2 regions of the Streptomyces sp. NPDC107538 genome follow, and region 2 is predicted to be linked to the other one. Evidence: riboswitches for the same ligand, from Rfam matches in the RefSeq annotation. Region 2 holds a riboswitch; the other holds the start of a gene.
The links. Region 2 has a riboswitch for S-adenosylmethionine ahead of thrC (threonine synthase). Riboswitches for the same ligand answer to the same signal wherever they lie in the genome.
Positions count from the first base shown of each region.

Region 1 (7,041 bases), on a different contig from region 2:
TCTCTCGAAGGTGTCGACCCGAAGCACATCTACGAGGCCATGCAGACCGGCCCGCAGAACATGCCGTCCTTCCCCGACACGACGCTGACGGAAGAGAACAAGAAGGACATCATCGCGTACCTCGACGCGGTCAACGGTGACGAGACCGTGGAGCCCGGTGGCCTCAGCCTCGGTGGACTCGGTCCGGTCAGCGAGGGTCTGTTCGGCTGGGTCTTCGGACTCGGTTCGCTGATCGCCGTCGCCGTGTGGGTCGCCGCTCGGACCGCAAAGGCCAAGAAGTCATGAGTAGCCAAGAGATTCCAGAAGAGAACCTGCCCGCAGCGCAGGACGACGCGCACGACGCGCACGGCGCGGTGAAGGTCGCGGACGAGAAGAACCCCTTCGCGGACCCCGGCCTCCCGCCCCACGAGCACCGTGTCCAGGACATCGACGAGCGGGCCGCCAAGCGGTCCGAGCGCACGGTCGCCCTGCTGTTCACGGTGTCGATGCTGGCCACCGTCGCGTTCATCGCCGCCTACCTGGTGATCGACGTCGACAAGTCGATCTACGTCTGGCCGATCGGTCACATCAGCGCGCTGAACTTCGCGCTGGGCATGACGCTGGGCCTGTCGCTGTTCTGCATCGGCGCCGGCGCGGTCCACTGGGCCCGCACGCTGATGTCGGACGTGGAGGTCGCCGACGAGCGTCACCCGATCGAGGCCGCGCCCGAGGTCAAGGCCAAGGTCCTGGCCGACTTCAAGGCCGGCGCCGAGGAGTCGGTGATCGGCCGTCGCAAGCTGATCCGCACCACGATGTTCGGCGCGCTGGCCCTGTTCCCGCTCTCCGGTGTCTTCCTGCTCGGCGGCCTCGGCCCCGCGCCCGGCACCAAGCTGCGGCACACCACCTGGGCCAAGGGCAAGAAGCTCGTCAACATGAACACCAACGAGCCGCTGCGTCCCTCGGACGTCGCGGTCGGGTCGCTGACCTTCGCCATGCCGGACGGCCTCAGCGAGCACGACCACGACTTCCAGAAGAACATCGCCAAGGACGCCCTGATGATCGTCCGGATCCAGCCGGACGACATCAAGGACAAGCGCGAGCTGGAGTGGTCCCACGAGGGCATCGTGGCGTTCTCGAAGATCTGCACCCACGTGGGCTGCCCGATCTCCCTGTACGAGCAGCAGACGCACCACGTGCTCTGCCCCTGCCACCAGTCCACCTTCGACCTCGCCGACGGCGGCCGGGTCATCTTCGGCCCCGCGGGTCACGCCCTTCCGCAGCTGAGGATCACCGTCGGTGAAGACGGTTACCTCCAAGCGGTCGGCGACTTCGAAGAGCCCGTCGGTCCTGCCTTCTGGGAGCGCGGATGAGTACTACAACGACCACCGACTCGCGCGACAAGCGCGAGAAGGCACCGGCCGGCGAGCGCGTCGCCGACTGGGCCGACGGCCGGCTCGGGATCTACTCCCTGGCCAAGGCCAACATGCGCAAGATCTTCCCCGACCACTGGTCGTTCATGCTGGGCGAGATCTGCCTGTACAGCTTCATCATCATCATCCTCACGGGTGTGTATCTGACGCTGTTCTTCCACCCGTCGATGAACGAGGTGGAGTACCACGGCAGCTACGTCCCGCTGCAGGGACAGCTGATGTCCGAGGCGTTCAACTCGACCATGCACATCTCCTTCGAGGTGCGCGGTGGTCTGCTGATCCGGCAGATCCACCACTGGGCGGCGCTGATCTTCCTCGCCGGCATGTTCGTGCACATGATGCGGGTGTTCTTCACGGGCGCGTTCCGCAAGCCGCGTGAGGTCAACTGGCTGTTCGGCTTCCTGCTGTTCGTCCTCGGCATGTTCACCGGCTTCACCGGTTACTCGCTCCCGGACGACCTGCTCTCCGGCACCGGTGTCCGCTTCATGGAGGGCGCGGTCCTGTCCGTGCCGATCGTCGGCACGTACCTGTCGTTCTTCCTCTTCGGCGGCGAGTTCCCGGGCGGCGACTTCGTGGCCCGCTTCTACTCGGTCCACATCCTGCTGCTGCCGGGCATCATGCTCGGCCTGCTGGTGGCGCACCTGATCCTGGTCTTCTACCACAAGCACACGCAGTTCGCGGGCCCCGGCAAGACGAACAACAACGTCGTCGGCATGCCGCTGCTCCCCGTGTACATGGCGAAGGCGGGCGGCTTCTTCTTCCTGGTCTTCGGCGTCATCGCGGTCATCTCGGCGATCGCCACGATCAACCCGATCTGGACCATGGGCCCCTACCGCCCGGACCAGGTCTCCACCGGCGCGCAGCCCGACTGGTACATGGGCTTCTCCGAGGGTCTGATCCGTGTCATGCCGGGCTGGGAGATCAACTTCTGGGGCCACACGCTCGTCCTGGGCGTGTTCATCCCGCTGATCATCTTCCCGCTGGTCCTGGTCGCGATCGCGGTCTACCCGTTCATCGAGTCCTGGGTCACCGGCGACAAGCGCGAGCACCACATCCTGGACCGCCCGCGCAACGCCCCGACCCGTACGGCCTTCGGCGTCGCGTGGATCACCTGGTACATGGTGCTGCTGATCGGTGGTGGAAACGACCTCTGGGCGACCCACTTCCACCTGTCGATCAACTCGATCACCTGGTTCGTCCGGATCGCGTTCTTCGTGGCCCCGGTCATCGCGTTCATCGTCACCAAGCGCATCTGCCTCGGCCTGCAGCGCCGGGACAAGGACAAGATCCTGCACGGTCGCGAGACCGGCATCATCAAGCGCCTGCCGCACGGTGAGTTCATCGAGGTCCACGAGCCGCTCAGCCAGGAGCAGCTGCACACGCTCACGGCGCACGAGCAGTACGTGCCGGCCCAGATCGGTGCCGCGGTCGACGAGAACGGTGTCGCCCGCAAGGTCGGCCGCCTGGAGAAGCTCCGCGCCAAGATGAGCAAGGGCTACTACGGCGAGGACAGCCAGATCGCCAAGCCGACCGTCGAGGAGTACAAGGAGATCACGAGCGGCCACGGCCACCACTGATCGCTTCGCTTCGCCACACCACGGTCGAAGGGCCCCCGTCCGATCTTCGGACGGGGGCCCTTCGCCGTGCTCGTGGCTGGATAGGGTGGGGTTGACCTTCCACTACGTCTCGTCTACGACACCCAGGAGCGGCTATGAGCGCTGTGACCCCCGCTGGAGGCGACACCGCGGCGGGCCGTTCCTGGCCCGCCGTGCTGAACGCGCTGCTGTCCGGGCACGACCAGGACGCCGGCGCCACGTTCTGGGCGATGGACCAGATCATGCGCGGGGAGGCGACGGACGCGCAGATCGCCGGGTTCGTGGTGGCGCTGCGGGCCAAGGGGGAGACCGTCGACGAGATCACCGGTCTCGTCGACGCGCTGTACGAGCACGCCAATCTGATCGAGGTGGCCGGGCGGACCGTCGACATCGTCGGTACGGGCGGGGACGGCGCCAAGACGGTCAACATCTCCACGATGTCCTCGATCGTGGTCGCCGGCACGGGCGCGAAGGTCGTCAAGCACGGCAACCGGGCCGCGTCCTCGGCGTCCGGGGCATCCGACGTCCTGGAGAAGCTGGGCGTCAATCTGGAGCTGACGCCGAAGCGGGTCGCCGAGGTCGCCGAGGAGGCCGGGATCACCTTCTGCTTCGCGGTGAAGTTCCATCCGGCGCTGCGTCATGTGGCCGCCGCGCGCGGACAGTTGGGCATCCGTACGGTCTTCAACGCGCTCGGGCCGCTGGCGAACCCGGCGAAGGTGCGGGCCCAGGCGGTCGGGGTCGCCGACCCCCGGATGGCGCCCATCATGGCCGGTGTCTTCGCCGGGCGCGGCAACTCCTCGCTGGTCTTCCGCGGCGACGACGGGCTCGACGAGCTGACGACCACGGCGACGTCCCGGGTCTGGGTGGTCCGGGACGGCAAGGTGACCGAGGAGGCCTTCGACCCGCGTGACGTCGGCCTCGACCTGGTGCCGGTGGAGGCGCTGCGGGGGGCCGACGCCTCGTACAACGCGGATGTCGCGCGGCGGCTGCTGGGCGGGGAGACCGGGCCCGTGCGGGACGCGGTGCTGCTCAACTCGGCCGCGGCGCTGGTGGCTCTTGAACCGACGTCCGCGTCGCTGGCGGAGCAGTTGCGGGGCGGGATGGAGCGGGCTGCGGAGTCCATCGACTCGGGGGCGGCGCGGGGAGTTCTCGAGCGGTGGGTCGCGGCGACGAACCGGTAGTTCGTCGGGTGCGGGTGCGTGGGGCTTCTCGCGCAGTTCCCCGCGCCCCTAAAGAATCGCAGGCCCCCGTGGCCCTGAAAGGCGACCGGCTGCGCCCCTGAAGAGCATGGGGCGCAGCCCCTGCTTTCAGGGGCGCGGGGAACTGCGCGAGAAGCCCCACCGGGCCGGCAGCCGCCCACCATCCGGACACGAGTTGCGGCGCGACGATCACTTCACGTACGTTTTTCGGCAGGTCATGAGTGACAGCCCATAGCCCCGGCTGGCTGTCCGGCAACCCTCCTTCCGTGGCGGGGTGCCCCGGGTGAAGACCGGGCCGTAGGCAGCGAGGTCTACGGCAAGCGCGGTTTCGAGGGAGTCTTCCGTTGAGCAAGCGAATGCGATAGGGCCGCCGAGCCCCGCCTCCGCGCACCCTTCTCTCTTTCCTCCACATGCGCCCTTCCCTTCCTTCGCGCATGCCTCTCACGGGAGCCCCCATGTCTGTTTCCACCCTTGCCGCCGCCCAGTCCGTTTGTGCCCCGCTGCCCGTTCTGGGGCGAGATGTCACCGTCCCGCTCGTCACCGGCGGCGAGGTCACCTACGCCGCCCTCGACTACGCGGCCAGCGCCCCCGCCCTGCAGCGCGTGTGGGACGACGTGGCGGCGTACGCGCCGTACTACGGGAGCGTGCACCGGGGCGCCGGCTACCTCTCCCAGCTGTCGACGGATCTCTTCGAGAACGCCCGGAAGACCGTCGCCGAGTTCCTCGACTGCCGGGACGGCGACCAGGTCGTGTTCACCCGGTCGACCACCGACTCGCTGAACCTTCTCGCCGCCGCACTCCCCGCCGACTGCCAGGTCTTCGTCTTCGAGACCGAGCACCACGCCTCGCTGCTGCCCTGGCGGGACGCGCGGGTCACGTACCTGGACGCCCCCCGGACGCCGGAGCAGGCCGTCGCCACCCTGGAGACCGCCCTCGCCGGACGCGACCCGCACGGGCCGGCGCTGGTGTGCGTCACCGGTGCCTCCAATGTCACCGGGGAGATCTGGCCGGTGCGTGAGCTGGCCGCCGCCGCGCACGCGCACGGCGCGCGGATCGTGCTCGACGCGGCCCAGCTGGCGCCCCACCACCCCGTCTTCGTGCAGGAGTTGGACGTCGACTGGGTCGCCTTCTCCGGCCACAAGCTGTACGCGCCCTTCGGGTCGGGGGTCCTCGCCGGCCGTGCCGACTGGCTCACCGCGGCCGAGCCGTACCTCGCCGGCGGCGGTGCCTCCCGCAAGGTGACCCGGCGTACCGACGGCGGTGTGGACGTCGAGTGGCACGAGAGCGCCGCCCGCCACGAGGCCGGCTCGCCCAACGTCATCGGCGCCTACTCCATCGCCTCCGCCTGCAAGGCCCTCACCGAGGCCGGGTTCGACACGCTGGTCGCCCGCGAGCGGTATCTGATCGACGCCGTACGGGCCGGGCTCGCCGATGTGCCCGAGGTACGGATCCTGTCCCTCTTCGGGGACGACGCCCCGCGTGTCGGCGTCATCTCCTTCGTCGTCGACGGCTGGAACAGCTCCCACTTCGCCGCCGCGCTCTCCGCCGAGTACGGCATCGGCGTCCGCGACGGCCTCTTCTGCGCCCACCCCCTCGTCCGCACCCTGCTCGGCAGCGACCCGCAGGTCCAGGGCGAGTGCGGCGCCCCCGAGGCCGCGCCCGGCGAGCGGTCCCTCAACGCGATCCGGGTGAGCTTCGGCGCGGGCACCCCCGACGAGCACGTGGAGCGGTTCGTGGGCGCGGTCAAGGAGCTGGTGAGCGACGGCGCGCAGTGGAACTACCGTACGGAGGACGGCCGTTGCGTCCCGGCCGTCTGACCGGCCGTCTGACCGGCCGTCTGACCGGCCGTCTGCCCCGCACCGGTTGAGCCCGCCGTCACCCGGGCGCCCAGCACGATCATCCGCAGGGCCCGTTCCGTGGCGTCCGTGAGGAGTTCGCTCGCGCGGACCAGGGCCTCGGCGAGCGCCATCGGGGCGGGCAGGATGCCGGTGCAGGCGTCCACGCCCGGCACCTCGTGCGCGCCCTCGCCCAGGGTGCCCGCGAGGGCCAGCACCGGGCGGCCGTGCAGCTTGGCGCGGCGGGCGACCTCGGCGGGGACCTTGCCGCGCGGCGTCTGGTGGTCGAGGGCGCCCTCGGCCGTGATGACCAGATCGGCGCGGGCCAGCCGGGCGTCGAGGTCCAGATGGCCCAGCAGCACCTCGAAGCGGGGGAGCAGCCGGGCGCCCAGGGCGGCCAGCCCGGCGCCGAGCCCGCCGGAGGCGCCGGTGCCGGGGCCGGTGCGGAGGTCCGCCCGCTGCGGGGCGAGGTCGCGGGTGAGGACGTACGCCCAGGTCTCCAGCGCGGCCGACAGTTCCTCGACCTGCTCCGGTGTCGCCCCTTTCTGCGGGCCGAAGACCCGGGCGACGCCCCGTTCGCCGCACAGCACGTTGAACGGGTTGCAGGCGACGAGCAGGTCGACGTCCTTGAGGCGTGCGTCCAGGCCGGCCGGGTCGATCCGGTCCAGGCGGCCCAACTCCCGTCCTCCCGGCGGGAGTTCGACGCCGTCCGCGTCCAGGAGCCGCGCGCCCAGGGCCTGGAGGGCACCGGCCCCGCCGTCCGACGTACCGGAGTCCCCGCAGCCGATCAGGATGCGCCGTACGCCGGTGTCGAGCGCGGCGCGGATCAGTTCGCCGACGCCGTACGTGGTGGTGGCGCCGGGGTCGCGGAGGGCGCGCGGGACGAGGGAGAGGCCGGCGACGGCGGCCATCTCGACCACGGCTGTCCCCGTCGTCGCCGGGCCGGGGGAGCCGACGAGGGCGAAGTGGGTGTCGACCGGGTCGCCGACCGGGCCCGTGGCCA
Region 1 covers NZ_JBVKAY010000012.1:182,958-189,998, reverse strand. The annotation lists gene qcrC (cytochrome bc1 complex diheme cytochrome c subunit) at 1-285, shown strand, start outside; gene qcrA (cytochrome bc1 complex Rieske iron-sulfur subunit) at 282-1,349, shown strand; gene qcrB (cytochrome bc1 complex cytochrome b subunit) at 1,346-2,986, shown strand; gene trpD (anthranilate phosphoribosyltransferase) at 3,121-4,185, shown strand; SAM riboswitch class IV at 4,417-4,532, shown strand; gene ACZ7MG_RS33385 (aminotransferase class V-fold PLP-dependent enzyme) at 4,659-6,020, shown strand; gene ACZ7MG_RS33380 (glycerate kinase family protein) at 5,981-7,041, opposite strand, start outside.
Region 1: linked by a shared signal. The riboswitch ahead of ACZ7MG_RS33385 (aminotransferase class V-fold PLP-dependent enzyme) and the one ahead of thrC (threonine synthase) in region 2 are both predicted to bind S-adenosylmethionine.

Region 2 (7,041 bases):
CAATTCGCCCGAATTCAGGGCAAGTCGGGCCCCACAAAAGGGAAGAAGTACGCAAAAGGCATGCACACTTTGGCTACTTCATATAGGGCGTGCGGCGCGATCACATATGCGCCCGGCATGCAATCACTACGGTGATCCGACCGGCTTCCCCAACTCTACAGTGCTCAACCATAGAGAATTGCCCCCTCCGCTTCTCTCACGGAGGGGGCAATTCGATGAACACTCGGTAATCAATGTTACCGACGGTTACTACCGGCGGGTACTGACCGGCGGTCAGCCACCGGCGACCGCGGGAATGATCGACACACCGGCGCCGTCCGGAGTGGCCGTCTCCAGCCCCTGCTCGAACCGGACATCGTCGTCATTCACGTACACATTCACGAACCGCCGCAACTTGCCCTGATCGTCCAGAACCCGGGCGGCGATCCCGTTGTGGTTCTTCTCGAGATCGGCGATGACTTCGCCGAGAGTCGCCCCTTCGGCGCTCACCTCGGCCTGTCCGCCCGTGTAGGTGCGAAGGATGGTGGGGATACGGACGGAAACGCTCATGAGGGACCTCCGGTCAGGAATGTGTGCTGTGCGAGGCGGTCTTCGAGGCGGTCCTACGCGAGACCAGCTTCACGGAACGCATCGAGGTTGGGCCGGATGGTCGCGGTCAGCCCGGTCCCGGCCACCGCGTCCAGCGTCTTCAGCCCGTCCCCCGTGTTGAGCACGACCGTGGTGAGCGTCGGGTCGAGAAGGCCGTCCTCGATCAGCTTCTTCGTGACACCGACGGTCACCCCGCCCGCGGTCTCGGCGAAGATCCCCTCCGTCCGCGCGAGCAGCTTGATCGCCTCGACGACCTGCTCGTCCGTCACGTCCTCCACGGCCCCGCCGGTCCGCCGCGCGATGTCGAGCACATACGGCCCGTCCGCCGGGTTGCCGATGGCGAGCGACTTCGCGATGGTGTTCGGCTTCTGCGGCCGTACGACGTCGTGGCCGGCCTTGAACGCCACCGACACCGGCGAGCACCCCTCCGCCTGCGCACCGAAGATCTTGTACGGCTTGTCCTCGACGAGCCCGAGCTTGATCAGCTCCTGGAGCCCCTTGTCGATCTTCGTGAGCTGCGACCCGGAGGCGATCGGCACCACCAGCTGGTCCGGCAGCCGCCAGCCGAGCTGCTCGCAGATCTCGTACGCGAGGGTCTTGGAGCCCTCCGCGTAGTAGGGCCGCAGGTTGACGTTCACGAAGCCCCAGCCCTCGCCGGCCGGGTCGCCGATCAGCTCGGAGCAGAAGCGGTTCACATCGTCGTAGTTGCCCTCGATGCCGACCAGCTCGCCGCCGTAGATCGCGGCCATGACGACCTTGCCCTGCTCCAGGTCGTGCGGGATGAACACGCAGGACCGGAAGCCGGCGCGGGCGGCGGCGGCGCCGACGGCACCGGCCAGGTTGCCCGTGGAGGAGCAGGAGAGCGTGGTGAAGCCGAAGGCGCGGGCCGCCTCCAGGGCCTGGGCGACGACGCGGTCCTTGAAGGAGTGCGTCGGGTTGCCCGAGTCGTCCTTGATGAAGAGCTTGCCGCTGTCGACGCCGAGCGCGGCGGCCAGGTTGTCGGCCTTCACGAGCTGGGTCCAGCCGGGGTTGATGTTCGGCTTCGTGGCCACGTCCGCCGGGACGGGCAGCAGGGGGGCGTACCGCCAGATGTTCGCGGGACCGGACTCGATCCGCTTGCGCAGCTCCTCCGTGGAGTATGCGGAGTAGTCGTACGCGATCTCCAGCGGCCCGAAACACTCCTCGCAGGCGAAGACCGGTCCGAGGGGGACGCGGTGACCGCACTCACGACAGCTCAGCGCGGCGGCGGGGCCGAGGTCTACGGTGGAACCGGTGGAGACGGGGGATTCGGTGGTGCTTGCAACAGTCTGCGCAGCCATGGAGGCGAGGCCCTTTCTCCTCATCTTCCTCACGACGCACTTCGCCGTGAGACGGATTTGGCACCTTCCCGAGCCGGGAGCCTCACCACGACAACGTGGTCAGACCGGCTGGAGGGTTGCCGGGGCTTCATCGGGCCGTATCCCTCTGCCCCTCTGGATGAGCGGTATTTGGTTGTATACGCCGACGAGCACCGACATGCGATGGTCACCAGCGTTGTCCAAGACTGTAACCGAAGGCCAGGACAGTTGAGAGAGCCGTCCGAACCGCGAGATGAACGCAGAGGAGCCGCGCACTGTGCTGAAGGAAGTCGAGCGCTGGCTGAGCACCCGCTCCTGGTCCATGTCCGACCGCCCGCTCCACAAGATCATGGCCGCGAAACGGGCCACGGGACAGACGGTCAGTGTCGTCCTGCCCGCGCTGAACGAGGAGGAGACGGTCGGCGACATCGTCGCGATCATCCGCCATGACCTCATGCGGCAGGTCCCGCTCGTCGACGAGATCGTGGTCGTCGACTCCGGTTCCACGGACCGGACGTCCCAGGTCGCGGCTGCCGCCGGGGCGACGGTCGTGCACCGCGACGCGATCCTCCCCCGCCTCCCGGCCGTGCCCGGCAAGGGCGAGGTGCTGTGGCGGTCGCTCCTGGTGACGTCCGGCGACATCGTCTGCTTCATCGACGCGGACCTCAAGGAGTTCTCGTCCGACTTCGTCTCCGGGATCGTCGGCCCGCTGCTCACCGACCCCGGGGTGGACCTCGTCAAGGCGATGTACGACCGCCCCCTCGGCTCCGCCGCCGGCCAGGGCGGCCGTGTGACGGAACTCATGGCCCGGCCCCTCCTCAACATGCACTGGCCCCAGCTGGCCGGTTTCGTCCAGCCGCTCGGCGGCGAGTACGCGGCCCGGCGCTCCCTCCTGGAGCGGCTCCCGTTCCCCGTCGGCTACGGCGTCGAGCTGGGCATGCTCGTCGACGCGCTGCACCTCGTCGGCCTCGACGCGCTCTCCCAGGTCGACGTGGGCGTCCGCAAACACCGCCACCAGGACGGGGCGGCGCTGGGCCGTATGTCCGCGGCGATCTACCGCACCGCCCAGCTCCGGCTGGCCCGCGGCCACCTGATCCGGCCCGTCCTGACCCAGTTCGAGCGGGGGCGGGAGGGTTTCGAGCCGCGCACGTACTCGGTGGACCTGGAGGAACGGCCGCCGATGATCGATATCGAGGAGTACGTGGAGCGCAAGGCGGCGTAAGGGTTCCTCAGCCCGCGGTGATCACGCGCCCGATCTCGGCGGCGACCTCCCGGTGGGCCAGGTACTCGTCAATGTCGTGCGCCCGGGCACGGGTGTTGCGGACGGCCAGGTCGGTCAGTTCGCCCTGCCAGTCGTCGCCGAGCGGGCAGCCGATGGCGACACCGTCGGTCGGGCACCAGGCGTTCACCCAGCGGGCCACCCGCTGGGGACGCTGGGGACCACCGGCGAGGAGCCGGCGCTGGACGGTGTCCAGTCCGAGCGGGCTGCCCGCGGTGACGAGCAGGGAGATCTCCACCTCCGGCGCGAGCCGGGTGATGAGGTCCATGCCGACGACGGTGCCGAGGCTGTGGGTCACGAGCACGAGTTCACCCGTGGTGGGCACGCAGTCGAGCACGGTGTCCAGGACCGCGTCCCGGACACCCGGCTCGTCGAGGTACGCGGCCACGTCGCGCAGGGCCGCGGCGATGAACCACTCGTCGACGTCGGTGTTGGCCGCCAGCCAGCTCAGCTGCCGCTGGAGAGCGCCGACGATCCGTCCGCCGAAGGCCTCGGTGGCCAGCTGGGCCTCCGGCGGCATCCCCGCGTTGCCGGCGGCTTCGGCGATGAGCGCCTCGTAGGTGCTCCTGGCCGCACCGGCGGGCGCACAGGCCTCCGCCACCTGGCCGGCCGCCATCTCCTGGTGGGCGCGGGGGACGGACTCGTTCTGCTTGAGCGCGTCCATGAGCTTGTTTCCGTAGAACGGGAACCACGCGTCCGCCGGGTCGATCGGCGCGACCCCGGCACGGGTGAGGCCGTGGTTGAGTCCCGCGGTCCAGTCGATGCGCAGATCCTTGGGGATCTTGTTCTCCTGGCTCCTGCCGTGGAGGAAGACGATGTGCCGTCTGCCGCCGAAGGCGGTCGCCCGGGGGCGGAGACCGGTGCGGGCGGTGGTGGTCTCGGGCACGGACGTGGTCGACGTTTCGGGGACCACTGTCGGAACGGTCGCTACCGCAGGCGCCGCTGCCGTCAGCGTCTGGAGGCCGGCGTCCCGGCCCATCTCGCCCAGCAGGGCCCTCGCCGTGGACGTGTGGTCGACGGGCAGGGAGGCGAGGTGTCTGAGGATGGAGCTGATGCGCACGCCCTCGTTCGCCACCCAGGAGATGGCGTCGTCGCCGTCGCCCGGCTGCCACACCTTGCCGTCCTTGCGCAGGGTGCGGCCCTCCTCGTCCTGCTCCGGCACCCCGCTGTGGTGCAGGGCGACCACTTCCCACTGGTCGTTGAAGACCGGTGAGCCCGAGTTCCCCGGCTCGGTGTCGGTCCGGTAGTGCAGGAAGTCGTCGAGCCGGACCTGGAGCGCGTTGTCGCGGACCGCGATCTCCTTGAGGCGGCCCATGGGGTGACCGATGACGTTCACCGGTTCGCCGATGACCAGCTTGCCCAGTTGCCCACTGAGCCTGTTCCACCCGAACACCTCTCCCGGTGGCTGGTCCCCGTCGAGGGACCGGACCGGCACCAGCGCGAAGTCGAGCCGCTGGTCGGCGAGGAAGAGCGTGCCGGGGTCGAGTTCGAGCCGGACCGGTACGGCGGGGGTGTTGTCGACGGTGACCTGGGCGTCGAACTCGACGACACACCGCTGGGCGGTCGCCTCGTCGGGCAAAACGTGGTGGTTGGTCAGCAGCAGGCGCGGCGAGACCAGGAACCCGGTGCCGAGCGGCACTTCCCGGCCGTTCTCCCGCGCCGAGATCCGGGCCACGGTACGGGCGGCGCGGGCGCCGCGCGGCAGGAAGCTCCAGGCCTGCAGCTCCTTGGAGAGGCCGAGGATGCGTTCGTACGCGGCGGGCGCGTCCAGCGGCTCCTCCCGGATGCTCTCCACCGCCGCCGAGGCCGACACCGCCTGGCGGTCGAGCAGCCGGGCGGCACGGGCCGCGATCGCCTCCGGTGAGTCCGGGAACGCCACCCCGGCACCCAGTTGCTTCTCGATCTGCCGGCGCTCGGTACTCGTCCGGCGATACCGCTCCGCCGCGGCCTCGGCCTGTCTCCGTTGCTCCGCGCGAGCGACGCCTGTCACCACCATGGGGATCCACCCGTCCTGTGCGGTCCTGCACCTACTGCACCTGGCTTCCAGGAGGCGGACACCGGGCGTGCGGTGCAACCAGGAGGGAGCAATCGGGTGAGGGCGCAATCGGGTCAGGGCGCAATCGGGTCAGGGCCCTTCTGATGGATCGCGTGTCTCGCGCTCGCTCGTCGAACGGGAGTCTCCCGGGCCGCCCACGGCGTTGAGGACGGCCTGGCCCTGGTTGTCGACGAGCCGGGTGAAGAGCTGCTGGGCGTAGCCGAGGACGATGGCCCAGGCGATGATCTGGGCCGGGGTGTCGAGGGCGGTCAGCCCGGGGACGAACTCCCCTCGCATCAACAGCAGACCCAGCAGCGCGGTGAGCGCGCCGGTCGGCAGCTTCAGCAGCGCCAGGGCCACCGGCACGTCGTACGGGGTCGACGTGCCCTTGATACGGCGCAGGCTGGCCGCCGCGGCCACGGACGCGGCCACGACCCCGATGACCTCGACGACGAGGTAGTCCCATGTGGAGGAGACCATGGCGAAGTCCACGTCACGCACCTTGCGGAACGACTTTTCCCGCGTGGGACAGACCGCTTCGACGGACTGGAGATCCGGCTGGACCGCCCGGAAGCACAGCGGGACCAGATCGGGGTGCAGACTGCCCAGCACGGCGACCCCGACCACGATCACCGCGAGACCGAGGGTCACCCAGAGCACGATCCGTACGAAGCTCAGGACGCGCAGATGCTCGCGTTGCAGGACCTGACGGGCGACGGTCACCGCGTCGATGAGGGTCTCCCGCTCGACGCGGGTGAGCAGCCTCGCCTCCTCCGGTGCCGCGAGCGCGTTCTTCGCGATCTGCTCGACCCGGATCCTCCGCGGATCGTCGCCGGAGAGGTGCTCCCTGACCAGGGCCAGCAGATTCGGGATGCGCGCCGTCACATCACCCAGCGGGGCCAGACGCAGCAGCAGGTTGAGCGCCACGTCGAGGTGTGACTGCGCCGCGGCGAGGTGGGTGGCGGCCAGCCGCCGGGGGCAGTCGCAGTGGCTGAGCCGCTCCTCGGCGAGGTCCAGTTCGGCGACCGCCCTCGCGTGGAGCACGGGGGCCGCGTCCCGCACCACCGGATCGTCGTCCTGCTCCGCGCTCTGCTTCTTGGTCTCCAGCAGAGCCCGGATCTCACCGATACGGGACCGGATCGCCTCGCGGAGCTCCCACTGCCGCTTCTCGCACTTCCGCCCGAACCGGGACGGCGGTTGGTGATCAGTCATGGGCCCACTATCACGCCGGTCCCGCCACCGAACCCGTTCCGAAGCCGCCGTCCCGTCCGTCCGGCCCAGCCATTCGGCCCAGCCGCCCGGCCTCGGAGGCGGGCGGGAGACGGGACCGAATTGCGGACCCCGGTGACCGGTGCGACGGTCGATCGGGGGTGGTGCCCACCGTCGTCGGCGCCCGACGACCGTGGAGCGGCGCGTGTCCTCAGAACCGCGCGTGACCTCGAACCGGGGGAAACACAGAAAGCGGGAATTCAATGGCGAACGGCCCCATGGACAGCCATGCCTTCGGCGAGCAGCCCCACCGCCCCGGTGAACCTCTCACCGGACGGAACTCGGAGTACACCGGTCGGTATGTGGTCCTGCTGGACCCGAACGACCAGGAGAGCGGACTGAACGCGCTGCGCGCCAACGCCGACATCGCGGCCGTCGAGCGGGTGCGGGGAACCGAGTCCGCGAACGTCACCGAACTCCTTGAGCGGCCCGACGTCTCGGTCCTGTTCGAGGACCTCGCCGCCGCCGTGGTCGAGGTACCGCTCGCGCAGCGCCACGCGCTGGTGACCACGGCCGAGGCGGAACCGTCGATC
Region 2 covers NZ_JBVKAY010000005.1:525,768-532,808, forward strand. The annotation lists gene ACZ7MG_RS20770 (ubiquitin-like small modifier protein 1) at 274-549, opposite strand; gene thrC (threonine synthase) at 603-1,907, opposite strand; SAM riboswitch class I at 1,925-2,071, opposite strand; gene ACZ7MG_RS20780 (glucosyl-3-phosphoglycerate synthase) at 2,203-3,147, shown strand; gene ACZ7MG_RS20785 (trypsin-like serine peptidase) at 3,155-5,200, opposite strand; gene ACZ7MG_RS20790 (hypothetical protein) at 5,330-6,451, opposite strand; gene ACZ7MG_RS20795 (S8 family peptidase) at 6,727-7,041, shown strand, end outside.